DNA from 3 places in the Ralstonia psammae genome. Region 3 is predicted to be linked to each of the others. Evidence: predicted binding sites of a transcription regulator. Region 3 holds the regulator's gene; each other region holds the start of a gene.
The links. The regulator FliA, encoded in region 3, starts transcription of late flagellar genes. The targets are predictions, from matches to a motif close to CTAAAGTTTNNNNNNNNNNNGCCGNTA.

Region 1 (9,824 bases), on a different contig from region 3:
TGCCGCCCTTCACGTTGATGAGGCTGCCGCCTTGCTGCTTGACCTCGATGTTCGAGCGCGCCGCGGCCACCGTCTGCCCTTGCGAGAACGGCGCCGGCTGGCTCACCACCGGGTCCGTGCTGATGGTGACCGACAGGCTGCCGTGCGCCACCGCGCAGGGCTCGAGCTTGACGAGCTGGTTCATGACCACCGAGCCCGTGCGGGCGTTGACCACCACGCGTGCCGCGGCCAGCGCCGGCGTCACGTCAATGTTCTGCAGCTTGGCCAGAAAGCCGACGCGGTCCGACGCCAGGGCCGGCGCGCGCACGTTGATCGTGCGGCCGTCCGCGGCTTGCGCCGTATCCGAGCCGAACTGCTTGTTGATGGCGGTGACGATGTTCTGCACGGTGCCGAAGTCTGTCGTGCCGGTATCGAGCTGGATGCTGCCGGCTTCGCCCACCGTGGCCAGCACAGCACGCTCGACCGTGGCGCCATTGGCGATGCGGCCGGCGCCGAGCTGGTTGATCTGCACCTTGCTGCCATTGGCCGATGCGCCTGCGCCGCCAATCACCACGTTGCCTTGTGCCAATGCGTAGAGCTGGCCGTCCACACCCTTGAGCGGCGTGAGCAGCAACGTGCCGCCGCGCAGGCTCTTGGCGTTACCGATGGACGACACCGTCACGTCGATGGTCTGGCCCGGCCGCACAAAAGCGGGCAACGTGGCCGTCACCACCACGGCGGCGGTGTTCTTGAGCTGGATGCTTGCGCCTGCCGGCACATTGATGCCGAACTGCGTGAGCATGTTGTTGAAGCTCTGGACCGTGAACGGGGTTTGCGTGGTCTGGTCGCCGCTGCCGTCCAGGCCGACGACAAGGCCGTAGCCGATCAGCGCGTTGTCGCGCACGCCGGCAACGGTGGTCAGATCCTTGATGCGGTCTGCGCGAGCCGTAGTTGGAACAACCGCGGCCATTGCGCTCAGTGCCACCAGGGCCGCGCCGATGATTCGATGCATAGTCATGGCAGATCCCTTAGAACGGTGACACGGTCAGGAAGAACCGCGACAGCCAGCCCATCTGCTGGGCTTCGGCCACATAACCTGTGCCGCGGTATTCCATACGTGCATCCGCCACCTGGGTGGACAGCACGGTGTTCTGGTTGTTGACGGTCGTGGGGTTGACCACGCCCGAGAACTTGATCGACTCGGTACCCTGGCCCACGGCCATCTGCTTCTCGCCGCTCACCACCAGGTTGCCGTTGCCCAGCACTTCCACCACCGTGACGGTAATCGTGGCGGTGAAGTTGTTCTGCGCACCGTTGGCGCCCTTGCTGTCGAACTTGTTGGCGTCGCTTGCCGACACGCCCAGCAACGACAGCACGCCCGGGTTCATGCCCGCAAAGGTCGGCACGGAAGCGCTCATGCTGCCCGTGCGGTTGACGCTGCCGGAGGTCTGCTTGCTGGCCGCCGTGTTCTCGGTGATCACGATGGTGATGGTGTCGCCCACCATGTGGGCGCGGCGGTCTTCAAACATGCCGCGAAAACCACCGCTGCCCGATGCCACTTCCTGGTAGATCGCCCCGTTCTGGCGCGGCGCCATCACCGGCATCGGCGGGCGCGCGGTTGTCGGGCCCTGCACGATCGGGGCCGGCGGCGGCAGCATGCCGCACGCCGTAGCGAGCAAGGCGGCCGTGCCAAGCACAGCCAATCGAACGACTCGAACAGCAGACACGGCGCGGCCGCTGTGCTTGCCATTCTGGAGCGAATAAACCGGGGGGGTATGCATCGCACTACATCCTCAAAAACTGCGCTGTCAGCTCAAAGCTGTGACAGCTTCTCCAGCATCTGGTCCGACGTCTGGACCGACTTGCTGTTGATCTCGTACGCGCGCTGCGTCTGGATCATGTTGACCATTTCTTCCACCACGTTCACGTTGGACGTTTCAACGTAGTTTTGATTGAGCGCGCCCACGCCATTCGAGCCGGGGTTGGCGAGGTTGGCGGTGCCCGACGCTTCGGTTTCCGCGTACAGGTTTTCGCCCATGCTGCGCAGGCCGGCCGGGTTGATGAAGTTGGCCAGTTGGAACGTGCCCACCTGCGTGTTGTTGACCGTGCCGGGCGTGGTGACCGTCACAACGCCGTCCTTGCCGATGGTCAGGCTGGTGGCGTTTTGCGGCACCGTCACGGCCGGCTGGACCGGGTAGCCGCTGGAGGTCACAAGCTGACCCTGCGCGTTGATCTGGAAGCTGCCGTCACGCGTATAGGCCAGCGTGCCGTCAGGCATCTGCACCTGGAAGAAGCCGTTGCCGTTGATGGCCACGTCGGTCGAGTTGCCGGTCTGCTGCAGGTTGCCCTGCGTGTGCAGACGCTCGGTGGCGACGATGCGCGTACCGGTACCGATCTGCATGCCCGAAGGCAGCGTGGTCTGTTGCGACGACTGCGCACCCGGCTCGCGCACGTTCTGGTACAGCAAGTCTTCGAACACGGCGCGCGAGCGCTTGAAGCCCGTCGTGTTGACGTTCGCCAGGTTGTTCGAGATGACATCCAGCTGCGATTGCTGGGCGTCCATCCCGGTCTTGGAAATCCACAGGGAGCGAATCATGTTCGAGTCCTTGGTTGATTCAATTCATTGCGCCGGCCGCTCAGGCGTGGCGCAGCAGTTCATTGGCCGACTGGGCGTTCGTGTCGCTCGTGTGCAGCGATTTCATCTGCATTTCGAGCTGGCGCGAAATTTCGATCATGTTGACCAGCGAGTCGGTCAGGTTGACGTTGCTGCCTTCCAGCGCCCCGCCGGTCACACGTACTTTTTCATCCACGTCGGCGTCCTGGCCGTCGCGCTGGCGGAACAGGCCGTCGGCGCCGCGGTCGATGTTCGACGGGTCGATACTCACCAGCTTCAGACGGCCGAGCGACACGGGCGGCGTCCGGCTGTCGGCGCTGATCGCGTTGACCGTGCCGTCCTTGGCAAACTGCACCGTGGTGTCGGGCGGCAGCGTGATCGGGCCGCCGTCACCCAGCACGGGCTGGCCGGAGAGCGTCTGGATCGTGCCGTCGGCACCGAGCTGGAACGTACCGGCGCGGGTGTAAGCCTCGCCGCCATCCGGCGTCTGCACGGCAAAGAAGCCCTGTCCGTCGATGGCCACGTCCAGGCTGCGGCCCGTGGTCTCGATCGGGCCGGGCGCGAGGTCCGTACCGATGGCCGAGGCCATCACGTAGCTGCGCGTGGGGGAGCCATCGCCTTGCACACCCACCGTATGGAACGCGTCGATCTGCGCCTTGAAGCCGGTGGTGCTGGCGTTGGCGAGGTTGTTGGCACTGGCAGCCTGTTGGTCAAACAGGTGCTTTACGCCAGTCATCGACACGTAGATCGAGCGGTCCATGCGAGTGTCCTTGGTGTGCGGTCAGTCAGCTTCAGGCAACGGCAATTACATCGTCACCAGGGTCTGCAGGATGGTGTCCTGCGTCTTGATGGTCTGCGCGTTGGCCTGATACGAGCGCTGCGCAATGATCATGTTGACCAGTTCGGCAGACAGGTCCACGTTGGACTGCTCCACCGCCGACGACTGCAGCAGGCCGAACGACCCCATGCCCGGCGTGCCCAGGTTCGGAGCGCCCGAGTTGGACGTTTCCACCCACTGGTTGCCGCCGATGTTCTGCAGACCTTCCGGTGCCTTGAAGTTGGCCATGGCGATCTGGCCCAGCGTCGCCGTGCGGCCGTTGGAGTAGCGCGCGGTGACGGTGCCATCGGTACCGACCGCGTAGCTGGCCAGGCGGCCGGTGGCGTAACCGTCTTGCGTCACGCCCGGGGCGGTGTCGTTGTAGCCGCCGCCGTACTGCGTGGTGCCCGTGAAATCCATGCTGGCGATGCTCATGCCGGCGAAGGCCGTGGCAATCTTGCTCGGCGACGAGGTGAGCTGGCCGCTGCTGTTGAACGTGAGCGACGTGACCGGGTTGCCGCCGGTCGGGTTGTTGCCGTCCACTTGCGAGTACACATCCCAGCCCGAGGCGGTGCGCACGTAGTAGTTGGTCAGCATGTGGGCCGTGCCCGTGCCGTCGTACACCTGCTCCGAAACCGAGTGGTTGAACGTGGCCGAGTTGGTGGCCGAGAACGGCGTGGTGGTCGGCACCGTGGCCGCGGCATCCAGGTTCACGCCGAATGCGGTGTTGGTGGTAGCCAGCGGCGCCAGGTCGTTGACGGGAATCTTCAGGTTGGTCAGCACGGCGGTGTTGACCTTGCCGGTGGAATCCACGCCGTAGCCGGTCAGGTTCTGGCCGGTGGCCGAGATGATGAAACCGTTCTTGTCGGTCTGGAACTGACCATTACGCGTGTACGACACCTGGCCGCTGGACGCATCGACCATACGGTAGAAACCCGTGCCGTTGATCGCGATGTCCAGCGGGTTGCCGGTGTTGGTCACATTACCCTGCGTGAACGACTGCGAGACCTTGGTCACGCTCACGCCCTGGCCGATCTGGTTGTCGGACGCACCCACCAGCGAGCGTGCGTACACGTCGCCAAATTCGGCGGTCGACTTCTTGTAGCCGACAGTGTTGGCGTTTGCCACGTTGCTGCCGATCACGTCGAGGTTGGCAGCGGCAGCGTCGAGACCGCTCAGGCCTTGCTGGAATCCCATAATGTTCTCCCGTAGAAAAGAAAGCGGGTTCGACCCGTTACTGAATAGTGGTGACGTCCGACAGCTTGGCCGTATTGCCCGAGGCCAGTTGCAGCTGCGTCGTTCCGTTGGTGATGGTCACGCCCGTGACCTTGTCGGCGCCGGTGGCGTTGGCCGTGGTGGTCTTGCCGCCGAGCGTGGCGGAAACCGAGATGGAGTACGTGCCGTCTGCCACCGTGGTGCCGCTGTCGTTCTTGCCGTTCCAGGTGTAGTTGCCGCTGCCGGCAGCCATCTGGCCCAGATCGACCGAACGCACGGTGTTGCCGTTGGCATCCTTGATGGTCACGACCACGTCGTCGGCACCGTTGGGTACCGAGATGCCGAAGTTGGCCGTGCCGGAAGCCAGTGTCAGGTTGGACGACGGCACCTGCACGGTGCGGCCGATCAGCGACGAAGCCTGCGTGGCCGCGCTCTGCGTCGCCATGCTCGACATGGTGGTGTTCAGTTGCTGGATACCGTTCACAGTGTTGATCTGCGCAAGCTGCGAGGTCATCTGCGAGTTGTCCATCGGGTTGAGCGGATCCTGGTTCTGCAACTGCGCAACCAGCAGCTTCATGAACGTGTTCTGCAGATCGGAGCCGCTGGTGATGGCAAGCTGGTTTCCGGAGGTCGTGCTCGAGGTGCCGGTGGTGCTGCTGGTTGAGCTGACGGTCATGTTCGTGTCTCGCTATGAATGGAGCCGCTTACTGGCCCAGGGTCAGAGCCTTGGAGGCCATCGTCTTGGTGGTGTTGGCGACTTCCACGTTGGCCTGGTACGAGCGCGACGCAGAAATCATGTTGACCATTTCGTCCACCACATCGACGTTCGGCATGGTCACGTAGCCGTCGGCATCGGCCAGCGGGTTGCCCGGCTGGTGCATGCGCTTCATGGGGGTGACGGTGTCTTCCACCACGCGGTCGACCGACACGCCGGTGGCGTAGTCGTCAGACTCCTGCGCGGGCGTGAACACCACCTGCTTGGCGCGGTACGCCTTGCCGTCCGGGCCGGTCACGCTTTCGGCGTTGGCCAGGTTGGAGGCGACCACGTTCATGCGCTTGGACTGCGCGGTGAGCGCGCTGCCAGCTACATCCATCACCTTGAATAGCGACATGTTGATTCCGATGTCTTCAAACACTGTTGCCGGCACTGCTGCCGGACCGATCCGGTGTTCCGTATGGCGGCTTGCTCCGGACCGATATTTCCCGGCCCGGAGCGCCACACAGTTCCCGCCCCTCTTTCGCCGCGCGTGATTGCTGCGCGGTCGTCTTAATGCCTGTCTGCTGCTCTTGCTGCTCTGGCTACGTCGCGCTAGCTGTTCTGAATGGCCGCCAGCATCGACTTGATCTTCTGCGTCACGATGCTCAGATCGGCCTCGTAGCGCACGGTGTTATCGGCAAAGCGCATGCGCTCGCCGTCCATGTCCACCGTGTTGCCGTCGATGGACGGCTGCTGCGACGTGCGGTACTGCACTTCGCCCTGCAGCGCCTTGGTCTGCTGCGACAGCGAGGCCTGCATCAGCGACACATCGCCGGCCGGTGCGCCATCCACTGTCAGGTGGCCAGCAGCCGTTGCCGTCATCGGCAGGCTGTTACCGCTTTGCTGGCCGACCGCCTTCTGCAGCGCCGACTGAAAATCGAAGTCGCGCGCCTTGTAATTGGGCGTATCGGCGTTGGCGATGTTCGAGGCCAGGATCTGGTGCCGCTGCGAGCGCAAGTGCAGCGCCTGCTCCTGAAAACCGAATAACTGATCCAGTTTGTCGACCATGTCTGTCATTCCTTGCGCGTGGCGCCCTGTTTACGGCGGCCACCCGCCGGGGTTGCGTTCTGTACTGCGTTTGCGTGTTGCGTGTTCCCTTGGGCCGGAGAACTCGGCATCAGCGGCCCCTTCAAAACCGCCGATGCCGTCTCCAAAAACCGCTGAACCGCTTGTCATGCTGAGTTGCCGTCATGCAACCTCAGTGGAAAAGACCTGTCTGCGAATCCGAAAGCCAGCCGGGAAACCGTCTACCGGGGCAGGCTGTGCGGCCAGGAACCGCACAACGCCAGGGACTTCACCACGTTGCAAAGTCTAGGGGCCGGTGTGCAAGACCATTCGTCCGAATAAGGGGGGGATTGGCCGACATTTCCGCATTTGGCGCTCGCGCAGGCGTGGCTACACTTCACCGGACTTTTGATGAAGGGGCTTTCCATGTCCACGCGGTTTGCACGCAGCGCGCACCACCCGATCAGACCTGCCGCCACGGCCGCGCCGCTGGCGGCGCGCCAGCGCAAGCTGTTGCTGATCCTGGCGCTGGGCCTGCTGGCCAGCGTTGTGCACCCGCTCCTGGCGCATGCACAGGGCATGACGCGCGTCGGCTACCCGCCGGCCCAAGCCGTGCCACAGCCCGTGCAGCCCACCACCATCCAGGGGCCGAACGCCCTCCAGATGCAGATTCAGCAACAGTTGCAATCGCAACTGGACATCCTGGGCGGCACGAATGAGGGGGGAGCGCCACGTGCGTCGGTGGAAGTTGGCCCGGTGGATGCACGCGTGGCCAACCAGCCCTGCGACCAGATCGACCTGATGCTGCCGGCGGCCAACCGCCTGCGCGGCCGCATACAAGTGGGCGTGCGCTGCCGCTCGCCGCACGCCTGGGCGGCCTGGGTGCCGGCCACGATCCAGATCACGGGGACGTATTACGTCGCCTCACACCAGCTGCCGCCGGGCAAGACGCTCGATATGGGTGATCTGGAAGCCCGCACGGGCGATCTTTCGATGCTGCCGGCCTCCGTTGTGCAACAGCCGGCCGATGTGGTGGGGCGTGTACTGCTCACCAGCGTGGCCGCCAACCAGCCGCTGCGCGCAGAAAGCCTGCGCTTGCCCATTGCCGTGCAGGCCGGTCAGACCGTCAAGCTCATTGCCGAGGGCGGTGGCTTCCAGGTCAGCAGCGACGGCCGGGCCTTGAACCAGGCGGCCGTGGGCCAGGTGGCGCAGGTACGCACCGCCAACGGCAATGTCGTCTCCGGCATTGCACAGTCCGCCGGCGTCGTGGCGATCCAGTTTTAAGACCGAATTGATATCGATAGATCACTTTCACACTGTGATGCGTTATCGATACCTGCCGCTAAAGTTTGGGCCGGGGTTGGCCGATATGGGTGTTAGGATGAACGCGCTCTTCGGAGACACCCGTGAAAATCAACCATATCGTGAACAACACGCCGGCCGTTGCGCCGACCAAGGACGCAGCGTCCGGGTCGACGCGCGCGACCGGCTCGTCCTCGGCCGCTACGACGGTTTCGGGCACCACGCGCCACAGCGGCGATTCGCCGTCGCTGTCGGTCCAACAAGTCTCGCGCCAAGTGGGCAGCGGCGACTTCGACGCCGCACGCGTCGAGCAGATCCGCAGCGCCATTCAGAACGGCACGCTCAAGATGGACGCCGGCAAGATCGCCGATGCGGCGCTTTCCGACGCGCAATCGCTGCTCTCCACGCGCTCCAAGAAGGTCTGACGGGGGTTTCCCGTCGTCCGTCCCCTGTATTTTCTGACGCCGCCGGTCCGAGGGTTTTCGACTCTCGACTGATCGCGGCGGGGCGGCGTGCCGGCCGGCGGCTGCCCAAGCTTCCCAGCCTGAGGTAGTCACCATGGACAACACACTGCTGATCCGCACCCTTGCCGACGAGCAGGAACTCCTGCGCGCAGCCACCCTCACCCTGGATGCCGAAGCGCAGGCGTTGCGCGATGGCGACATGGTCGAACTCGAGCGCATTACCCAGACCAAGCAGAAACAGCTTGCCGCGCTGGGCGAGGCCGACCGCGACCGCCGCCTGTGGTGGGCCCAGCACGGCGGCGCCGATCCGTACGGGCTGGTCAAATACCTGCGCACCGATGAAACCGCCAGCCGACTGTTCGACGAGAACTTGGCCCTGGCCCGCCTGCTGCGCCAGCGCAACATCGACAACGGCACCCTGATCGACCTGCGCCTGCGTGCCACGCAGAACGCGCTGTCCGTCCTGCATGCCGCCAACAACGGCGGCGGCACACCCTATGGCCGCGATGGCAAACAACCGCTGTCGATGCCGCGCTTCTCGGTCGTCGCGCAATAAGCCACCACAACACGTTTTTGGGTACAAAAGCCCCGCTTTACGCTCACGTCAATGGGCGTAAAGTGGGGCTAGCTGCTGCTGCCTGATCCTGCTATCTATAGGGGGGTCCAGCACACCACCGATCGGGGTAAACAAAAAGGTTTACATCCCATTGATGGGTGCAACAAGCATGCTGGGGATTTATTCTGCGATTTTGGCGGGGTTAATCCTCCGCGCCTGGCGACATAAACAAGAAAAACCGGAAGGAATTTGCGCCTGAATGGCGTGCCAAGGTTTCGGCCCGGCGGCACCGCACTGCGGTGACTGCCGGTTGAACGGGGAAATATACCGAGACCGCACGCCAGAAGCATTTCCACAGGCACGGCTGCATTGATTTTTGGACCGGCTGGTCCAAATAGACGCGGCAACAAGCTGATTCCGGGAATGGGCAAACAAACCATAACCAGACAGGCGGCGCAGTGAAATCAATCGTAGTGGAGGCACACCCTTTGGTGCGTGCCGGCGCGACCCATGTGTTGCAATCCTTGCCGGCCATCACTGAAGTGGTCAGCGTCGAGCCGGACGAAGCCCTCTTTGAAAATCTTGCGGCGCATGCGGACGCCGAACTGGCCCTGATCGGCCTGCCCTTACCGGGCATCGACGATCTGCCGGCCCTCTCCCGGCTGTTGCAACAGCCGCACCCCCGACATGTCGCCGTACTGGGCGAAACCGATTCCGCTGCGCATGTGCGTACGCTGATGCAATTGAATGTCTCGGCGTATCTGCTGAAAAGCTATTCCGGCAAATTGATTGCAGCGGCATTGGAATTGGTGCTTGCCGGCGGCCGTTATGTGCCGGCGTCGATCGTGCTGACACGACCCGAAGCCATTGCAGCAGGTTCGGCCCATGGTAATGACGATTGCGCGTTGCTTGGCCTGACGCAGCGCCAATATGAGATTCTCGTGTTGCTCTCGCGCGGGCACCCGGTCAAAACCATCAGCCGCATGCTCAGCATTTCCGAGGCGACAACCAAGGCGCATATCAACGCGCTGTATCGCCGGCTGGAAGTGCGCAGCCGTACCGAGGCCGTCTTCGTTGCCACACAGCGCGGCGCCATGCTGCTGAATCATCCGAAA
Region 2 (9,824 bases), on a different contig from region 3:
CTGCGTGCGTTTGTGGACCAGAACCCGTACCTGCAAGGGTCCTCCCTGGCGGGTAAGCCAGTTGTGGCGCTGGACAGCATTCCGGATGAGGTCGAGGTGGTGTACCTGGCCGTCAACCCGGTCATTGCCGATGAAGTGCGGCACACCGTGGAAGCTGCGTATCCGAATCGCTTCCGCTATTTCCGCTTCCAGCCATGATCGCGCGCGGCTCACTCGTCCTTCGGGAATGGCGCGAAAGCGATATTGCGCAACTGCTGCCGCTGCGCAACGACATACCGATACAGTTGCAGCTCATGACGCGCCCGCGGCCAAACTCGGCCGCGAGCGTGCGCGACTGGCTGATCGCGAAATCGAAGCAGAGCGACCTGGTGCTCTTCATCATTGCCAGCCCGGCAGATGACAGCGTGCTGGGCTACCTGCAGCTGAACCACATCGATGCGGTCAACCGGCACGCTTCGCTCGGCATTTGCCTGGCGCCGTCGGCGCAAGGCAAGGGCCACGGGCGTGCCGCCTGCGAGGCCGCATTTGCCTACGCCAGCGAGACGCTGTGCCTGCGCAAGATCACGCTGGAAGTGCTGGCCGAAAACACACACGCCATCGCGCTGTACGAGAAGCTCGACTTCCGGACCATCGGCACGTTGACCGGCCATTACCTGCAAGACAACCGCTGGCACGACGTTGTCCTCATGGAGCGGATGCTGGCGCCATGAAGGTCGTGATCACACAACCGATGCTGTTCCCGTGGGTCGGCCTGCTTGAGCAGATCATGCTGGCGGACGTGCTCGTCAATTACGCCGACGTGCAGTTCTCCAAGGGCAGCTTCACCAACCGCGTGCAGATCAAGGAGCCGAGCGGCACGCGCTGGATGACGGTACCGCTGGAGAAGTTCCACCTCGGCGCGCGCATTGACGAGGTCAAGCCCGCCACCAACGTCGACTGGCGCGCACAGCATCTGCGCATGCTGGAGCAGGCCTACGAGGCCGCGCCGCATGCAAGCGACATGCTGGCGTTGGTGCGCTCCGTATACGAGGCCGACTACACCAACATGGGCGCGCTGGCACTGGCGTCCATGCGCGCAGTGTGCCGCTATCTGGGTATCGAGCTGGACCGCAAATTTGTCGACTCGCCCGACCTGAACATTCCCGGCCGCAATACCGATCGCGTGCTGGCCATCGTGCAGAAGCTGCAAGGCGACACCTACATCACCGGACACGGCGCCAGGAACTACCTGGCCCATGCCGAATTCGAGCAGCATGGCGTCGCCGTCGAATACATGAACTACGCCATGCGGCCGTATCCGCAGTTGCATGGCGCGTTCACTCCCTTTGTGAGCAGCCTGGACCTGATTGCCAATCATGGGCCGGCCAGCAAGCAGTACATGTGCCCTCAGACCCTCAACTGGCGCGAGTTCATCCATGAGTGAGATCGAAGCAATCCAACCCGAAGTGCTGCGGGACGTCGCGCCCGTGAAGCACGACAAGGTCATCCAGCAGGTTGCATTGAGCGTCTGCATCCCGACCTACAACCGCGCCCGCTATCTCGACAACCTGCTCGCAGAACTGGTCTCGCAGATTGGCGAACTGAAGTTCAGCTACGAACTGCTGATTGGCGACAACTGCTCGACCGACGCCACCGAAGACGTCGTGGCGCGCTATCAGGACAAGCTGAACATCCGGTATTTCCGCCGCCCGTCCAACCTGGGCTCGGCGGAAAACCTGAACCAGCTCTACCGCAGTGCGCAGGGCAAGTACGTGCTCTACCACGCCGATGACGACCTGCCGATCCTGGCCGAGATCAACAACAACATCGACATCTTCGAGCGCAACCCGGGTGTGGATGTCATCTTTGCGCCGTGGTTCATTCACGACTTGCCGACGCGGCAGGACGTCACCGCGTTCTACCGCCAGGACGACAACTACCTGATCGAGCAGCACGACTACGCCAAGCTGCTGGCGCTGGTCTTGTCGCACCACCTCTTTCCGGAAATCTATCTGGCACGCCGCGAGGTGATGGACCGCATCTACTTCAGCGCGCCCGAGCCTGCGTTCTACGCTTTCGTGCACGCCGCTGAAATGCTCGGCTCCAGCGCGGTGTACTTCAGCAAGACGCCGTTTTATCGCTCGGTCTCGCGCTACTTTGCCGATGAGACCCGCGCCCAGGCCGGCAACGAAGAAGTGAAATACGCGTGGGACCGCTATCGCGGCGGCCTGGAATACCTGTTCGGCAAGTTCTCGCACACGCTGCCGGCCGCCGAGCGCCCGGAGTGGCTGAACGCGATCAACCAGTTCGTGCTGGCGCGCATGAAGGTCGCGCTGCGCCTGCGCACGCATGAAGGCGGCAACTGGATCGACAACTACTACATTGCCAACCGCGTCCGCGCGCTGGGTGATGTGTCCGATCTGCCCGCGCCGTATGACCTGTACCGCGTCAACGCCGCGTTCGAATACGTGACCAAGCTCGACCCGTTCAAGCCCGAGCCGCCCAAGTACGCCACCCTGCGCCGCGCACCGCTGCAGGTCTTCCACCACGCGCACGGCTTTGCCGACACCGAGTTCTTGGTGCTCGACGACGATGCCGCCATTCCGCATCACACCATCGTCGTGACGCCGATTCCGATGGACATCCCGGTGCCGGCCGGCCGCGAAGTCCGCTTCGTGTCGGAACTGGAAACGCTCGCCAAATTTCCCTGATTCACTGACCGCTCCACATGGATCTCTCCAACGCCAATTCCGTGGTCTCGCTGATGAACAGCGTGCTGGCACCGTCAAGCGCCGTCGGCGGCAGCACCGCCAGCGGCGATGCCGGCAAACCGAGTGTCGACTTCGGCTCCGTACTCAAGTCATCACTGGACCGTGTCGACGCTTCGCAGCACAAGGCCGAAACCATCTCGCGCAGCTTTGAGATGGGCAACAACGACGTCGACCTGCACGACGTGATGCTCTCGCTGCAGAAGGCCAACCTCGACATGCAGACTGCCGTGCAGGTGCGCAACAAGCTGGTCTCGGCCTACCAGAGCATCATGAGCATGTCGATCTGAGATCACCCTCTTCTGCCCTTTTCCACGTTGCGGAGAAGGGTTTCCGGTCGCCCTTGCTATTTATATTGTGCGCAATATAATTGCGTCATTGATTTTTAGATCGATCTCCCGGCCGACATGTCGCCGACCGGGTTTCCCACATAAGAGGACCCGACCATGAAGACGCTCTACCAGACCCAAGTCACCGCTGAAGGCGGCCGTGCCGGCCATGTTCGCAGCGCGGACGGCACGCTGGATATGCCCCTCTCGCTACCGCGCGAACTGGGCGGCGCAGGGGGTGCCGCCACCAACCCCGAGCAACTGTTTGCCGCCGGTTATGCCGCCTGCTTTGAAAACGCTGTGCTGCATGTTGCACGTGGCAAGCAGATCAAGCTGGCGTCGACGTCGGTTACGGCGACCGTGGGCATTGGCCCGCGCGAAGATGGCGGGTTTGCGTTGACGGTGTCCCTGACCGCCACCCTGGGCGGCGTGGACGAGGCGACGGCACAAGCGCTTGTGGCTGCCGCGCATGGCGTATGCCCCTATTCGCATGCCGTCCGTGGCAATATTGACGTCCAATTAAACACGGTCACGCGCTGAGCCTCTCGCTTAGCCCTTGTTGGGCCGATGCGGCACTCGCCGCTCGGGCGCCAGACCGTCCCCCCGGGAGTTTTCCGTGAACGACGTGCTGGCGCTCGATCAGCAGCTCTGCTTTCCTTTGTATGCCGCCGGCCATCTGCTGACGCGCCTCTACCGGCCGCTGCTGGATGAACTGGGCCTGACCTATCCGCAATACCTCGTGATGCTGGCGTGCTGGCAGCAGGCGCCGTGCGCCGTGGGCGACCTCGGGCGCACGCTGTACCTCGATACGGGCACGCTTACGCCACTGCTCAAGCGCCTGGAAGAACAGGGCCTCGTCACCCGCACACGCGACCCCGATGACCAGCGCCGCGTCGTCATCGAGTTGACCGATGCCGGCCGCGCACTGCGCGAGCGCGCCGCCAAGGTGCCAGAAGCACTCGCCTGCAAGATTCCGCTGGAACTCGATGAAATTGGCGCCACGCGCAATGTGCTGCGCAAGCTGCTCGACGCACTTGCTACGGCGGACGACCGCGAATGAGCACGCCGTCCGCTTCCGCCGATCTGGCGCTGGTTGTCATTGCCCGCGATGAATCCGCCAGCATTGCACGCTGCCTGCTCAGCGCCAAACCGTTTGTCGACCGCATGGTGGTGCTGGATACGGGCTCCACGGACGACACCGTGGCCATTGCCCAGTCGTGCGGCGCGCTTGTCAGCCAGATGGCCTGGACGAACGACTTCTCGGCCGCGCGCAACACCGCACTGCAGGCGGCCAATGCCGACTGGAACCTCATCCTTGACGCAGACGAATGGCTGGAAAGCGGCGGCGAACACCTGCGCACGCTCAGTGGTGCGGACCCGGCAGTCGGTGTGGTGTGCGTCAAGAACGATACCGACGAGACCGAATCCGCCAGCCAGCTGATTGCGTGGATCCCGCGTGTGCTGCCGCGTGGCGTGCACTACACGGGGCGCATTCACGAGCAGCCGGTGTCGTCATTGCCCGCAGCACGCGTGCCGATCGTGATCCGCCACGACGGCTACACCGCGGCCAAGATGCAAAAGAAAGGCGGGCGCAACACGCAACTGCTGCTCGATGAACTCGCGCATCGGCCGGACGACCCGTATGTGCTGTATCAGCTCGGCAAAGAAACCGAGCTGCATCACGAGGACTACGCAAAGGCCGCGAACTACTACGCCCGCGCCTTCAGCCTGGCGCCGCAGGATGCGCCCTACCGCCGCAACCTGGCGCTCCGATATGTGTACAGCCTGGGCAAGGCCGATCGCGTTGAAGAGGCGCTGGCGCAAGGCGATGTCGGCATCCAGACGTGGCCGGACTTTCCTGATCTGTGTTTTGCGCTGGGATTGGTCTTGCTGGATGCGGCGGCCAAGCACCCTGATGAGGCGGGCGCCCGGTGGCTACCGCTGGCAGAGCAGGTCTTCAACCGCTGCCTTGAGATCGGCGATCAGCCGGAGATGGACGGCAGCGTCATCGGCCGGGGCAGCTTTCTTGCTGCCCAGCAACTGGCGATCGTGTACCAGATGCAGAGTCATGCGCTCGCACGCAAGTCCGAGCACTACCTGACGCTGTCAAAACAACTGCAAGACGCCTCGTCTCAATAACGCGCCATGCTGCCGTAGGCGTTGCTTGCGGTGGTGGCACGGCGTGCCGTGTCGATGCGCTTTTGCAGGCGGTCCAGGCGCGGATACACCATGGCGCGCACGCGGGCGTCATCTTCGAGAATGCGCACGAGCAGCGTGCGCTTGCGCTCCACGTCTGCACGCGAGAGCTGCGGATGCGGTTCGGAACGGCGCAGCGCATCCACATAAGCGGCGCTCTCGCGTTCAAGCGTACTGACGACTTCCCAGTTACCCACTTCGGCCGCGTTGACCATTTCGGCGGTCAGGCGTGCGATGGCTTCGTAGCAGGTGAACAGACTTTCGCTGTCCTTGATCGGGAGGTTCCGGTGCATATTGGCTCCAGTTGGGCCGAATTCAGTCAAAAGTCGCTTTACTAGAAACGACGGGCAATCAACTCACAACGCTCAGGTGGCTGTTCGCCACGGCGGCGCCAGGCTGACCGATCTGGCCAATGGCGAGCCACGCATCCTGCAGGGGGACGAGCAAAGCGTCCACCTCGGCGAGGATCGTCAGATCGTTGTTGCCGTTGGCCACCAGCAGGCGGCGCAGCATGTAGTCGTACAGATTGTTCAGTTGCACGGCGATGTCGCCGCCGCGCTGGTGATCGAGGCTGGCCTGCAGGCCCTGGCCGATGATCGAGATGGCCTTGTCGAACGCGCGCACCTTCGCCAGCACGTCGCCGCGCTGGATGGCGGCGCTGGCCAGGTTGATGGCGGCGCGCGCGCCTTCAAACAGCATGGCGATCAGGCGGTGCGGATTGGCGTCTACCACGGACGTCTCGATGCCGACTTGCGCATAGGCACCGATGGCACGGCGTGCAGCGTACATGGAAAAGGTCCTCGCTGTAGTCTGTTTTGTTATGGGTCTTGCTCTAAACGTAAACTTGGCTTAGTTGCTGCTCGAGGTCTGCTTCGCAATGGCCGCGAGCTGCGTCGTCAGGTAAGTGCTGGTGTTCGTCATGCTCGCCACCGCTGCCGACAACGCGTTGAACTGCGTGTAGTACAGCGCCTGCTTGTTTTCCAGCCGCGTCTGCATTGCGGTGATCTGGCTGGCAAGCGAGGTGAGCGAACTGTTGATCGAGTCTGTCTCGTTCTGCACCATGCCGCTGGACGACAGCAGGTTGGTCATCACCGTGTTGAGCTGGGCAGCGTAACCGCGCTGCACCGTGACCGTGCCGCGGGCACCCAGCGGGCCGCCGGCCACCTGCACGGTCAAGCCGTCGGTGGCGGAGCCGCTGATCCCATACAGGCTCTGCCCCGAGCCGGTGGCAGCAACGCCGTTGATCGTGCCCTGCACATCCACACCGTTGGCGGCCGTCGGGCTCGCGCCGAAGAGCGACGAAGCACCACTGCCCGACACCGACACCGCCGACACCGAGCCGAACTGGCTATCGGTAACGCTCAGCACGCCGCTGGCATTGGCCGACACCGATGCGTTGACCTTGGCGTTCTGCAGCGTGGTCGATGCGTTGATCTGGCTTTGAATCTGCGCAGCCAGGGTCGTCGCGGTGTAGCTGCCGGCCGCCAACGTCACGTTGACGGACATACCGCTGATGTTGAACGCGAGCGTGTCGTTCACACCCGCCGTGATGGTCGTGTTGGCGGCGGCCGAACCCGTGAGCGTGCCCTGCGTGGCCAACTGCGTCACGTTGACGGCGTAGCTCCCAGCCTGCGTGGAATCCGAGAACGTCGGCACGCTGACGAGCGAATCGGTGGCCGTGCCGGTACCGGCAAACAAACCGGCAACCTGGCTGGGCGACTTTGCAATGGCAGCTGACAGCTTGGTGTTGTCCACCGACAGCGTGCCGTCGGAGTTCATCGTCACGCCCACGCTGCCCAGCGATTGGTAATTGCCGTTGCCGACCGCTTGGCCGAGCACGTCGGTAATCTGGTTGATGAGCGTCTTGGTACTCACATCGCCCGCCAGCGGGCCGTTGTTGGCGCTGTTGCTGGTGTCGATGTTGGTGAGCGTGTTCAGTTGCGAGCGCAGCGCGTTGTAGCCGTTCACGAAGTTGGTGACGGCGGTGGTGGTGGCGGTCGGGTCGTTGGCCACCGTCACGTTGGTGCTGCCGGTCTTGGACAGCGTGAACGACGTGCCGTCCACCACGTTCGACAACGTGTTGGTCGGGCTTTGCACGGCAATGCCGTTGATGGTGGCCAGGGCGTTCTGGCCCGTGGTCACCTCGGTCATGTTCTGCGTGCCGGCCGGGTCTTGCGAGAGCAGCGATTGCAGCGTCGAGTCGCCCGACACCGAAATCTTCATCTCCGAGCTGGAGCCGCCCGCGGTGGACGTCAGCACCAGACGGTACGGGCTGCCGCTGCCGTCGTTCACGATGCTGGCCGAGACACCCAGGTTGGCCGAGTTAATCGCATCACGGATACCCGCGAGCGTGTTGTTGGACGAATCGATCGTGATCGAGCCACCGGCCAGGTTGCCGTTCTGCGTGAACGTCGAGCCGGTGTACTTGCCGCCGGAAAGCGAGCCACCCGACACCGAGCCGAACGAGAACGAAATCGTGGTCGACGCGCCGCTGCCGATGGCGGTCGTGGTGGACGCCTGCCCCTGCGCCGCCAGCACCTGCGATTGCGCAAGCTGCGTGACATTGACCGCGTAGGAACCTGCCGGCGCCGAGCCCGTCACCGACGCACTCAGCATCGAGGTGTCGTAGCCGCTGGCCTTCATCGCGCTGTAGTTCGACGCGCTGGTCAGGTTCGACAGCGCGGTCTGGAACGTCGACAGCGCACTCTTGAGCGTGCCCACGGCCGACAACTGCGTCTGGTACGAGCTTTGCTGCGTCTGCAACTGCGTCAGCGGCTGGCTTTCCACCTTCATGAGGCTGGTCACCAGCGAGTTGACGTCAATGCTCGTCCCGATGCCGGGAATCGAGATCGGCGGAACGTAGTTGCTGGTCGAAGAGGTGGTAGTGGTGGTCGCCATGATCGGGTCTGATAAGCGTCTGCGCCGGCGGAAGTCTCTCTACACAACGGCACGGGCCGCAGCTTCTTTAGGGCAGGTTATGCAAACGCCACCCACGAAAAAGTGGGGTATCCGACAAAAGAAAAAAGGCCGGCGCCCCGAGGAGCGCCGGCCTTTGGCCCAACCGCCAGGCGGCTGGGAGGCATCCAATTTACCGATTAGCCCTTCAGCAGGCTCAGGATGCTGTTCGGTGCCGAGTTGGCTTGCGCCAGCATCGCCGTACCCGCTTGCTGCAGGATGTTCTGGCGGGTCATGTTCGACGTTTCCGACGCGTAGTCCGTATCCACCATGGCCGACTTGGCAGCCGACAGGGCGGTGTTCGACGAGGTCAGCGTGTTGATGGTCGAGCTCAGACCGCTTTGCTGTGCACCCAGGTCAGCGCGGGCGGCCTTCAGGCTGGCCAGATCGGTGTCGATCTTGCCCTGGGCTGCCGTTGCGTTGGCGGTCGACGTCACGCTCGTGCCGCTCAGCGTGCCGAAGCTTGCCAGGTTGGCGTTGGTCACGGTCGCCACATCGGTCGATGCGTTCTGGCCGTACTGGAACGTCGTCGAGGTCACCGAACCGTCGAACAGCTTGGCGCCGTTGTAGTTGGCGTTCGTCTCGATGTTCTTGTTGGCGGTGGCCAGCTGTTGGTATTCCTTGTCCAGGTTAGCCTGGTCGGTGGTCGACAGACCGCCGTTGTTGGCTTCCACAGCCAGTTGGCGCATACGTTGCAGGTTGTTTTCAACCTGGCCCAGGTACGAGTCAGCCGTTTGCAGGTACGACTGTGCGTTGTTGGCGTTCTGGATACCCTGGGTTTGCGAGTTCAGCGTGGTGGTCAGGCTGGAAGCCACAGCGTAAGCAGCGGCATCGTCCTTTGCGCTGTTCACACGCAGGCCGGTCGACAGACGTTGCAGCGACGTTTGCAGAGCGGACTGCGATTGCGACAGAGCTTGCTGCGTTTGCAGGGACGAGATGTTGGTATTGAGGCTGAGGGACATGACGGCTCCTAAGTTTCCCGATGGTTTGTTGCCCGTGTTTGCTAATTCCGGCTAGGCCGGGCAACGTGACCTGCAACTTGAAGGGGATCAGGTCTGCGTTGTACTCAGGTTATCGGTGGCCTCTGAGGAAAGTTTAGGGTCGCCTTGACAAATTTGTGCGTCGGCGGCGGTTTGGGCTTGCGGCCGCCTGACATCCGACACCCCTCCAAAAGAGGCGGCGTGCCTGCTTCTTGGCCTTCGGGCCCTCAGCTATACTCGTTCGACCAGTTCATAGGCGCCAGCATCTCTCTATATATAGAGCGCCGCACATTGCACAGATGGGGAGTTGCAAGCCCGCCAGTACGGCCTAAAGCCTGCCGGCGGAAAGACGAGCTCGAAACGAGCCCGCGTTTGACCCGCAACACCCACCATGCTCAATGTACTGATCGTCGAACCGCACGATATTGCCCGTGTCGGCCTGCGCCAGATCCTCAAGGATTCGCGCCTGGCCCGGCAGATCGAGGCTGTGCCGGACCTGCGCGATGCCAACAACGACTTGCTCGCCCAGCGCGAGTGGGACGTCATGCTGTTCTCGGTGGAATCGGCCACCGGAGACGAATTCCAGATCATCAAGGCCGTGCGCCAGCAGCATGCGC
Region 3 (9,824 bases):
CAGCGCGCCAACCTGGCATCAGGCAATCGGCCAGTTGATTGAATGGCTGCGGGGCTTGCCCAAGCCCATCGGCATCATTGCCGTGACCGATGCGCGGGCGCGGCACCTGCTTCAGGCTTGCATGACGGCTGGGTTGGCCGTGCCGGAGGAAATCGCCATCATCGGCATCGACAATGATCCGCTGACGCGCACCTTGAGCCGTATCCCGCTGTCATCGGTCATTCAGGGCACCATGGAGATGGGGCGCACCGCCGCCCATCTGCTGCATCAGATGCTGGGGGGTGCCCGCCTGGCAGGCCGGCAGATTCTCGTGCCGCCGGTCGGCATCAATGTGCTGGCGTCATCCCGGCACCAGCCGCTTGCCAGCCCGTATGTCATGCGCGCGCGGCACTTCATTCGGCAATATGCCTGCCAGGGGATCAAGACCGAGCAGGTCGCGGACTACGTCGGTATCTCGCGGTCCTCGCTCGAAGAACATTTTCGTCGTGAATTGCATTGCACCGTGCACCAGGAAATCCTTCGCCATAAGCTCGACGCCGCCAAGCACATGCTGGCCAGCCGTGATGTCGCAACCGCCGAGGTGGCGGTGCGCTGCGGTTTCACCTCACCGCAATACATGCACGCCGTCTTCCGCCGTGAGTTGGATTGCACGCCACGCGAATACCAGGAACGCACCATCACAGAGGACCAATCATGAGCATCGCGCCAGCGCTGTCCGCACATGCGCCGGTCGACGGCGCCATCTCGTCGGCAACATGGGGGCCATTGCCCGACGGTGAACCGGTTCGGCTGTTTACGCTGCGCAATGCCCTGGGCATGCGCGTATCGATCAGCGACTTGGGGGCGACGCTCGTCTCGTGGCAAGCGCCTGATCGCGGCGGACGCCTGGGAGAGATTCTCCTCAACCACGCGTCGCCCGCCGACTACCTTGAATCGACGGCCTATCTCGGGGGCTTGATCGGGCGCTGGGCCAACCGGATTGCCGGTGCGCGCTTTACGCTCGACGGCATCGACTACGCGCTCGACCGTAATGAGGGCGGCAATCTGCTCCATGGAGGGGCAAGCGGATTCCATCGGGCGCTGTGGGACGCGGAGGAACAAGACGGCGCATTGGTCATGCGGCTCACGTCCCCGGAAGGCGATGCCGGATTCCCTGGCAATGTCGCCGTCCAGGTGCGCTATGCGCTTGACGACGGGGGCACGCTGACGATCGACTACGAAGCGCGGTCCGATGCGCCCACGCCGATCAACCTGACGAGCCACGGGTATTTCAACCTGAGCGGCAAGCCCGGCACGGACATCAAGGGCCACATCCTGTCGATCGACGCCGACGCGTATCTGGAAGTCGATGCAAAGCTGATTCCGACGCGGGCATCCAGTGTCGCGGGCACGGCATTCGATTTTCGCCAGGGAGCACCGATCGGGGTACGGCTGGACTGGCCTAACGCGCAACTGGCGCAGGCCGGCGGGTTCGACCACTGCTTCGTGCTGCGCAATACGGCGCCGGACGATCGCCCTCAGGTGCGCGCGGTCGCCCGGCTGTATGACCCGGGCAGCGGCCGCGAATTGACGGTGCTCACCGACCAGCGCGGGCTTCAGTTCTACTCGGGCCACAAGCTCGCGGGCACACACGCGCTGCGCAGCGGCTTATGTCTGGAAGCGAGCGCGTTCCCGAACCAGGTCAACATGCCCGATGCGGAAATGGTCATGCTCCGCCCGGGCGCGGTGTATCGGCAGCGCACCGCATACCGCGTCTCGGTTGCCCGGGAGACTTGAGGCGCGGGGCTCGATCCTCAATGCGCGGCGGCGGCCGCACCATGCATGATCTCTTGCGACCCGCGAACGCCGTTGAACCACGCGTTCAGCACCACGGCAACCAACGTGCCCATCACGATGCCGCTGTGGGTGATCGGGCGCGTCCAGTCCGGAAAGTGGTGGAAGAACGCCGGCGCCAGCGTGGGCATCATGCCAAAGCCGACCGACACCGCGATGATCAGCAGGTTGTGGCGCTGCTGCTGGAAATCCACCATGCCGAGCATGCGGATACCGGCTGCGGCCACCATGCCGAACATCACGATGCCCGCGCCGCCCAGCACGTATTGCGGCACCGATGCCACCACGTAAGACAGTTTCGGAAACAGCCCCAGCACGATCAGCAGCACCCCGCCGGCAGCCGCCACGTAGCGCGAACGCACGCCCGTGATCGACACAAGCCCGATGTTCTGGGAGAACGACGTATGCGGGAACGTGTTGAACACACCGGCCACGACCGTCGCCAGACCGTCGGCACGCAGGCCGTTGGTCAGTTCGTTGCGCGAGATCGGCTTGCCCACCACGTGCGACAGCGCGAGGAACATGCCGGTTGATTCCACCAGCGTGATCACGATCACGATGCACATCGAGAGAATGGCCGACAACTCGAACTTCGGCATACCGAAGTAGAACGGCGTGACCAGCGTCATCAGCGGCGCGGCGCTCGCGTCGGCCAGCGACACCTTGCCGAACGCCGCCGCCACGAGCGTGCCTGTCACGATGCCCAGCAGCACAGCGATATTGCACAGCAGTGCGTTACCGAACTTGGTCAGCAGCAGGATCGTCACCAGCACAAGCGCGGCAATGGCCAGGCCGAACGGATCGCCAAAGGCGGGATTCGGCACCATGTGGCGCACGCCATCCACCACCTCCGGAATCATCTGCTGACCACCCGCAGCCCAGTTGATCCCCACGCTCAGCAGCGAAAAACCGATCAGCATGATGACCGTGCCCGTCACCACGCGCGGGAACAAGCCGAGCAGCCGACCCATCAGCGGGGCAACGGCAATGCCGAACACGCCCGAAACGATCGATGCCCCGAAGATGCCGGGCAGCCCCATACCGGGCTCCACGCCGATGGCGATCATCGGTGCAACCGCAGCAAACGTGACCCCCATCATCACCGGCAGGCGGATCCCGAAGATCAGGAAACCGAGCGATTGGATGAGCGTGCCGATACCGGCCGCAAACAGGTCGCAATTGACCAGATACGACAGATCGCCCTTCGACAGGCCGAGCGCATTGCCGACAATCAGCGGCACTGCAATCGCACCGGCGTACATCACCAGCAGGTGCTGCAGGCCAAGCGCGAACAGGCGGGGCAGTGGCAGAAACTCGTTGACGGGATCGGCAACGGCGTCACCGATTGTCGACGAAGAATGCGAGGGTTGGCCGGGGGATGGGCGCATTGTCTGTCTCCTGGGGCCGCCCCCATGTCATTGCAGGGAGCGTACTTTTGGCGGATGGGGTGGGTTCCGTCCGCCAGCATTCATGCGGCGTGATGCCGCGTATTTGCCGGAATCTTGGAGGGCCTTCATTTTTATGTCAACAATTTCAATCGTTTTTTGTGTACATATTTTGCGTTCCAAAACGGGAGTGCGCTTCGAACATCGCCACGCCGTGATCAAGCGCACCCCACCCGCGTTTGCGCTGGCGGACAAACGCTGGACCAGCCCATCACCGATCTGGCCCATGCGCTGCAGGTGGCCGAGGTGCCCGCCGAACGGTTCGCCCGCTTCAAGCATGGCGAGACCCGTGTGTGGGATGCCGCCACCTCGCGCCTCGTTACTGAGGCCCCCAAAGAAAAAGCGCGGCCGCGAAATGACGCGCTGGCCGCGCAGTAAAAAATGGCAGGTAAAAACGGAAACTGAGCGCTGCCGTCAAAACCCCGGCAACGCAGCCCTGGCGACGCGTGAAGGGTTATGCCAGTGGCGCTCAGTCGACATCAGATCAGGTCGGCGTCGGCAACCATGCGCGATCACGCAGGCGCGAGCGAATGCGGGCAATCGCCTGGCTGTGGATCTGGCACACGCGCGATTCCGACACGCCCATCACGGCGCCGATTTCGCGCAGGTTCAAATCCTGCTCGTAGTAGAGGCTCATCATGAGCTTTTCGCGCTCGGGCAGTGCCTCGATGGCCGCGACAACCGATTCGCGCAGGTCGTGGTCCAGCAGTTGGTCCAGCGGCGTGGCGTCGTTCTCGGGCGCGCGGTTCTCGATGAAGGCGTCCGCGTCTTCGCGGTCGAAATCTTCGTAATACAGCAGCTGGCTGCCTTGCAGGTCGACCAGTTGCTTCTGGTATTCGGCCAGCGACATGCCCAGCGCCGCGGCGATCTCGGTTTCGGTGGGCGCGCGGCCCTTCTGCTGCTGCAGTTTCTGGATCGCCTGTTCGATCGTGCGCGCGTTGCGGCGCAAGCCGCGCGGCAGCCAATCCGAGCCGCGCAGCTCGTCCAGGATCGCGCCGCGAATACGCTGGGCCGCGTAGAACTCGAACTGCACACCCTGCGTTTCCTCATAGCGCGACAGCGCATCGAGCAAGCCCATCATGCCGGCCTGGATCAGGTCGTCCAGCTCAACGCTGGCCGGCAGCTTGACCATCATCTGGTTGGCAATGCGGCGTACCAGTGGTGCGTACGTGGCCATTTCGTCGGACTTGGTCTTGCGACCGGTTGCGGTGTACATATCCATGCCTGCCTTTGACGCTTCGTTCATGCTGCGCCTCAATAAACCAATTCGGCCGCGCCTGCGGTGGCGCAGGCCGTCGCAGTCGATGCCGACATTGACGTTGCTTGCGCCGATTCATCTGCCGGCTGTGCCGGAGCCCGCGCCGACATGACCACCCGCGACGGCGCACTGCCATCACCGGCTTGGGCCTCGGCGCTGGCCCAGCTCAACATTTCTTCGGCAAGCTGGCGGAAGGCCATGGCCGAAGGCGATGCGGGAAACGCGCTCGCCACGGGCTTGCCAAGCGAGAGCGCGAGTTCTACGTGCCGGTCCTCAGGAAGGTAGCCGGCGAAATCGATACGGGTGTTCAGGTATTGGCCCACGGTGTTGGCCAGGTTGCCGAACACGCGCACGGCGGAATCCACCGAATGCGCGCCGCACACCACGGTGCGGATGCCGGCGCTGCCTTGCAGCACGGCGGTTTTCTTGAGCAGCGTGTACGCGCTCTTGATGCCTTCCGGACCATCGGAGAAGGTCAGCAGCACGTCGTCGCAGGCTTCGGCCACGGTACCCAGCGCCCGGGTGCCGAAATGCGCGGCAACAAGCGTCACATCCGCCGTCTCGTCGTGTTGTTCGAGCACGCCCGCCATGGCCAGTACGGTCTGGGCGCTCACCACGGCGGTGTCGCGGCCCATGGCGGACAGCGCGATGCGCAGGTTGTCGACAAAGTCATCGACCTGCTCTTCCGCGCCGATCACCAGCACGCGGCGTGCAGCGGCATGACCGAGCATGCGCCGCAGCCCTGCGGCTTGATCCTTGGCGAATGGCGTTGTCATGGTCGCCCCCCTTCTCAGGCGAAATCGAAAGCGGCCAGGCCAGGTTCGCGGTTACGCGTAGCGCCCTGCGCCACAAGCAACGATTCATCCGAATCCAGCGTGAACGACGACTGCTCCGCACCGGCCCGGAACGAGCGGTGGATCAGCAGCTTCTTGTTCGGCACCGCAATGTCTTCCGGCACACGCTGGCCGTACGACACGTAGTGCAGCGGCAGGCGGCGGCGGATCATCACGTCCATCGCATGGCCCACGGAGGCAGCCTCGTCGATCTTGGTCAGGATGCAGCCGGCCAGGTTGGCGTCGCGGTAGGCGCCCACGACTTCATCGAGCGTCTTGCCGTTGCTGGCTGCATTGAGCAGCAGCAGGCGCTTGATCGACGGCCCCACGGCATGCAGCATCGCCATCTGCTCGGACACAGCGCGGTCACGCTGGCTCATGCCGATGGTGTCGATCAGCACCACGTGCTTCTCGCGCAGATCGTTCAGCGCCAGGCTCAGGTCTTGCGCGTCTTTCACGGCATGCACCGAAACGCCCAGGATCTTGCCGTAGATGCGAAGTTGTTCATGGCCGCCGATCCGGTAGCTGTCGGTCGAGAGCAGTGCCACGCGCGATGCGCCATGGCGCAGCACGAAGCGCGCAGCCAGCTTGGCGGTGGTCGTGGTCTTGCCCACGCCGGTCGGGCCCATCAGTGCAAACACGCCGCCCTGGTCGAGCAGGCTGTTTTCATCCGACACGGTGGTCAGGTTCTTTTCAATCGCGCGCTGCACGAAGTCCAGCGCGCCTTCATACGAGTCGTGCTGCGGCATGTTCTCCAGCACGTAGCGCGTGAGCTGTGCCGAGAACCCTGCGTTGAGCATGGTCTGGAACAGGCGCGTACGCACCGGGTCGCCCAGCTTCACGCCCAGCGAGGCGAGGCTCGACATGGCGTCGTTCAGCGTGCTCTTGAGCGTTTCGATCTCGCCGACCATGCGGCGGGTCATCACGTCGGTCTCGGCACGGATGCTTTCCTTCACGTCGGCCTGGATGGCCGAACGCTGCAGGCTCACGTCTTCACGCGGGGCTTCGGGCTTGGCCATCGTGTCCTCCACGCGGACGAAAATGTCGGACGACTTGCCGACGTCGGCTTGTGCCTCGGTATGCCCCTCGGTGCGCGCCTTCATGGGCGCTTCGGCCTTCTGCTGTTCTGCACGGAGGGTGCGGGCCTGGGCTTCCACGCGCTCGGCAAAGCTGCGCAGCGTGACCGGGCGATCATCCTGCTCGCGTGCCTGTTCACGCGCCTGTTCGCGGCGGGCGGCAAAGCGGGCGGTCGATTCCATCTCCGGCTGCTCGTCTTCCACCGTGGTGCGGCGGGCGATGAACTGAGCGGTGCTGGCCAGGGCCTGCGCCGCAGACTGGGCAACGTCCGCGCTGGCACGGTCGAGCGACAAGCCAGCCAGCATGCGGGTGGACGCCGCCAGCGCATCTTCTTCGCCAAACGCCACGTCGTCATCCACGCGCGTTTGCAGCGTGCGGCCGGCCGGCTTGGCTGCGGCAACTGCCACGGGTGCGGCCGGTGCGTCTTCCTGTGCAGGGGCACGGCGCGAAGCAATGAAGCGGTTACGCAGACGGGCCAGTGCGTTGGGTGCAGGGGCCTCCACCTGGGCAGCCTCTTCAGCAGGTGCCTGAGCGGCAACGACGGCTGCGGTTGCGGCGGCAATCGGTGCGGGCTCGGGAATCGGAGCCGGTGCCATCGGACGGCGCTGTGCCGTCTTGGGCGCCGACGACTGCGTGTCGACCAACGCATCCACGTGCGAGTCGGACGCCGCGATGATCTCAATGCCCCCCGGAATGGCGCGGTTTGACAGGATCAGCGCGCCATCGCCCAGTTGGTCGCGGACCTTGCGCAAGACGTCACGCGACGTCAGTCCGGTAAATCGATGCATTTTCATGCGCGGCCTCCAAGCATGGCGACAACCTTAATCGTTCGGTGATCTGGAATTTCTGCGTGCGACAGCACGCGCAGGCTCGGTGCGGCACGCTTGAACAGGCGGGCAAGCATCGGGCGCAGTGCGGGCGGCACCAGCAGGACGCCCGTCTGGCCCATCTGTTCGTGCTGGCGCGACGAGTCCGCTGCCGCTTGCATGAGCGAGTCAGCCAGTTGCGGTTCGATCGGGCCGGCATTAGAGCCAACGACGCTTTGCAGCAAGATGTTCTCCAGATTCGGGTCAAGCGTGACGACCTGCATTTCGGTCTTGTTCGGGAAGAGCTGCTGGGCTATCGCCCGGCCCAGCGCCACACGCACGGCGGCGGTGAGTTCGGCGGGGTCTTGCGTCCTGCCTCCGTGTTCCGCCAGCGTCTCGACGATGGTTCGGATGTCGCGGATATGCAGGCCTTCGTCCAGCAGGTTCTGCAGCACCTTCTGCACGGTCGCGACGGGCAACAGCTTGGGTACGACGTCTTCGACCAGCTTCGGTGCTTCCTTGCCCAAATGATCGAGCAATTGCTGGACTTCCAAACGGCCGAGAAGCTCGGTGCTATGGGTGTAAATCAACTGATTGACGTGGGTGGCGATGACCGTGCTGCAATCGACCACGGTGTAGCCCTCGGCCTGCGCGCGATCGCGCACATCGGCGGTGATCCACATGGCCGGCAGGCCAAAGGTCGGGTCCACAGTGGGGGTGCCGGGCAGTTGCGTACCCAGTCGACCACCCAGGCCGCCGTGGCCGCCCAGGCCATCCTGGCCACCCGGGTTGATGGCGAGGAACTTGCCCTGCTGCACCTCGCCGTGGCCGATTTCCACGCCCTTGAGCGTGATGCGGTACGACGACGGGCCCAGCTCCAGGTTGTCGCGGATATGCACAACCGGCGCCAGGAAACCCATGTCCTGCGTGAACTTTTTGCGGATGCCCTTGATCCGGCGCAGCAGCTCGCCGTCCTGGCTCTTGTCCACCAGCGGGATCAGGCGGTAACCGATTTCCAGGCCCAGCACGTCGACCCACGACACGTCGTCCCAGCTCGCCTCGGGCGTATCCACCGGGGCAATGGCTTGCAGCACGGGCTCGACCTCGGGCACTTCGCGCTTCTTCTTGAGATACCAGCCCAGATAGGCCAGACCGCCGCCAAAGAGGATGAACGGGATGTGCGGCATGCCCGGCACCAGACCCAGCACACCCAGCACGCCGGCGGTGGTCATCAGCACCATCGGCATGGCAAACAGCTCGCTCGACAGTTGCTGGCCGACGTCCTTGTCGGTGGAGACGCGGCTGACCATGATGCCCGCCGCGGTGGAGATCACCAGCGCCGGAATCTGCGCGACCAGGCCGTCACCGATGGTCAACAGCGTGTAGTTGGTAGCCGCGTGGCCCACGTCCATGCCGTGCTGGAGCACCCCCACGGCCAGGCCGCCGACGATGTTGATCAGCAGAATGGCGATACCCGCCACCGAATCCCCACGCACGAACTTGCTGGCACCGTCCATGGAGCCGAAGAATTCGGCTTCCTGCGCGATGGCCGTGCGGCGCTTGCGGGCCTCGTCTTCGCGAATGAGGCCGGCGTTCAGGTCGGCGTCGATGGCCATCTGCTTGCCGGGCATTGCGTCGAGCGTGAAGCGCGCGCTGACCTCGGCAATGCGGCCCGCGCCCTTGCTGATCACCATGAAGTTGATGATCACCAGGATGACGAACAGCACGATGCCGACGGTGTAGTTGCCCCCCACCAGGAAGTGGCCGAACGCCTCGATCACCTTGCCGGCTGCGTCGGGGCCGGTGTGGCCTTCCATCAGCACCACGCGGGTGGAGGCGACGTTGAGCGACAGCCGCATCAGCGTGGTGATCAGCAGGATGCTCGGGAACGACGAGAAATCCAGCGGCTTGAGCGTGTGCATGCTGATCAGCAGCACGATGATCGACAGCGCGATGTTGAAGGTGAACAGCAGATCGAGGACGAACGGCGGCAATGGCAGCACCATCATCGCCAGGATCAGGATGATGAGCACCGGGCCCGCGGCGGAGCGGTAGTCGCCCTTGCGCAGGATGTCGGTGACTCGGAGCAGTGCGGCGTTCATTGGCGGGGCGTGCAGCGGGGGGCTTTTCGATGGATGCCATCTTGCCGGGGGCGCCGCCAAATCGAAGACGTGAGAAAGCCGCCCAAAAGGCGGCTTTTCTTTGAAATACCCTCCCACCGGGGGGTGCGGAAGCGGGCGGTGGCGCCGCCTGAGCGGGATGACCGGCTGTGGAGCCCGCCCTTTGGGATCAGACGTCTTCCGGCGCGTCGTCCGGGCCGGGTTGAGGCCCCGGGTCCATATCGGCAGGCACCGGCAGGTCGGTCGGGCGCACCGGAGCACGGCCGCCCACCTGATGCAGGCGGCGCAGCTGGTAGACATAGGCAAGCACCTCGGCCACGGCGGCATAGAGCGCCTCCGGAATCTGGTGGCCGATCTCGGTATGGCGATACAGCGCACGGGCCAGCGGGGGCGCTTCCAGCATCGGGATCTTGTGCTCCGTTGCCAGCTCGCGAATCTTGGCCGCCACCATG

Region 1: flgM (flagellar biosynthesis anti-sigma factor FlgM) is a predicted target of FliA. The motif match lies at 7,731-7,757, and genes of this name have one in related genera.
Region 2: fliD (flagellar filament capping protein FliD) is a predicted target of FliA. The motif match lies at 8,215-8,241, and genes of this name have one in related genera.

The regions. Positions count from the first base shown of each region.
Region 1 is NZ_CATZBU010000004.1:229,105-238,928, reverse strand. Features, by position in the region: gene R2N16_RS10635 (flagellar basal body P-ring protein FlgI) at 1-997, opposite strand, end outside; gene R2N16_RS10630 (flagellar basal body L-ring protein FlgH) at 1,008-1,760, opposite strand; gene flgG (flagellar basal-body rod protein FlgG) at 1,793-2,575, opposite strand; gene flgF (flagellar basal-body rod protein FlgF) at 2,616-3,353, opposite strand; gene flgE (flagellar hook protein FlgE) at 3,399-4,607, opposite strand; gene R2N16_RS10610 (flagellar hook assembly protein FlgD) at 4,645-5,301, opposite strand; gene flgC (flagellar basal body rod protein FlgC) at 5,330-5,737, opposite strand; gene flgB (flagellar basal body rod protein FlgB) at 5,935-6,390, opposite strand; gene flgA (flagellar basal body P-ring formation chaperone FlgA) at 6,814-7,671, shown strand; gene flgM (flagellar biosynthesis anti-sigma factor FlgM) at 7,794-8,114, shown strand; gene R2N16_RS10585 (flagella synthesis protein FlgN) at 8,248-8,709, shown strand; gene R2N16_RS10580 (LuxR C-terminal-related transcriptional regulator) at 9,168-9,824, shown strand, end outside.
Region 2 is NZ_CATZBU010000004.1:251,966-261,789, reverse strand. Features, by position in the region: gene R2N16_RS10770 (class I SAM-dependent methyltransferase) at 1-198, shown strand, start outside; gene R2N16_RS10765 (GNAT family N-acetyltransferase) at 195-710, shown strand; gene R2N16_RS10760 (WbqC family protein) at 707-1,423, shown strand; gene R2N16_RS10755 (glycosyltransferase family 2 protein) at 1,416-2,690, shown strand; gene fliE (flagellar hook-basal body complex protein FliE) at 2,708-3,037, shown strand; gene R2N16_RS10745 (organic hydroperoxide resistance protein) at 3,194-3,616, shown strand; gene R2N16_RS10740 (MarR family winged helix-turn-helix transcriptional regulator) at 3,693-4,136, shown strand; gene R2N16_RS10735 (glycosyltransferase family 2 protein) at 4,133-5,215, shown strand; gene R2N16_RS10730 (flagellar protein FliT) at 5,209-5,565, opposite strand; gene fliS (flagellar export chaperone FliS) at 5,624-6,061, opposite strand; gene fliD (flagellar filament capping protein FliD) at 6,122-8,170, opposite strand; gene R2N16_RS10715 (flagellin N-terminal helical domain-containing protein) at 8,368-9,189, opposite strand; gene R2N16_RS10710 (response regulator transcription factor) at 9,599-9,824, shown strand, end outside.
Region 3 is NZ_CATZBU010000003.1:392,726-402,549, forward strand. Features, by position in the region: gene R2N16_RS08535 (XylR family transcriptional regulator) at 1-697, shown strand, start outside; gene R2N16_RS08540 (aldose epimerase family protein) at 694-1,776, shown strand; gene R2N16_RS08545 (nucleobase:cation symporter-2 family protein) at 1,794-3,221, opposite strand; gene R2N16_RS08550 (hypothetical protein) at 3,336-3,656, shown strand; gene R2N16_RS08555 (RNA polymerase sigma factor FliA) at 3,763-4,524, opposite strand; gene R2N16_RS08560 (MinD/ParA family ATP-binding protein) at 4,533-5,312, opposite strand; gene flhF (flagellar biosynthesis GTPase FlhF) at 5,327-7,240, opposite strand; gene flhA (flagellar biosynthesis protein FlhA) at 7,237-9,354, opposite strand; gene flhB (flagellar biosynthesis protein FlhB) at 9,542-9,824, opposite strand, start outside.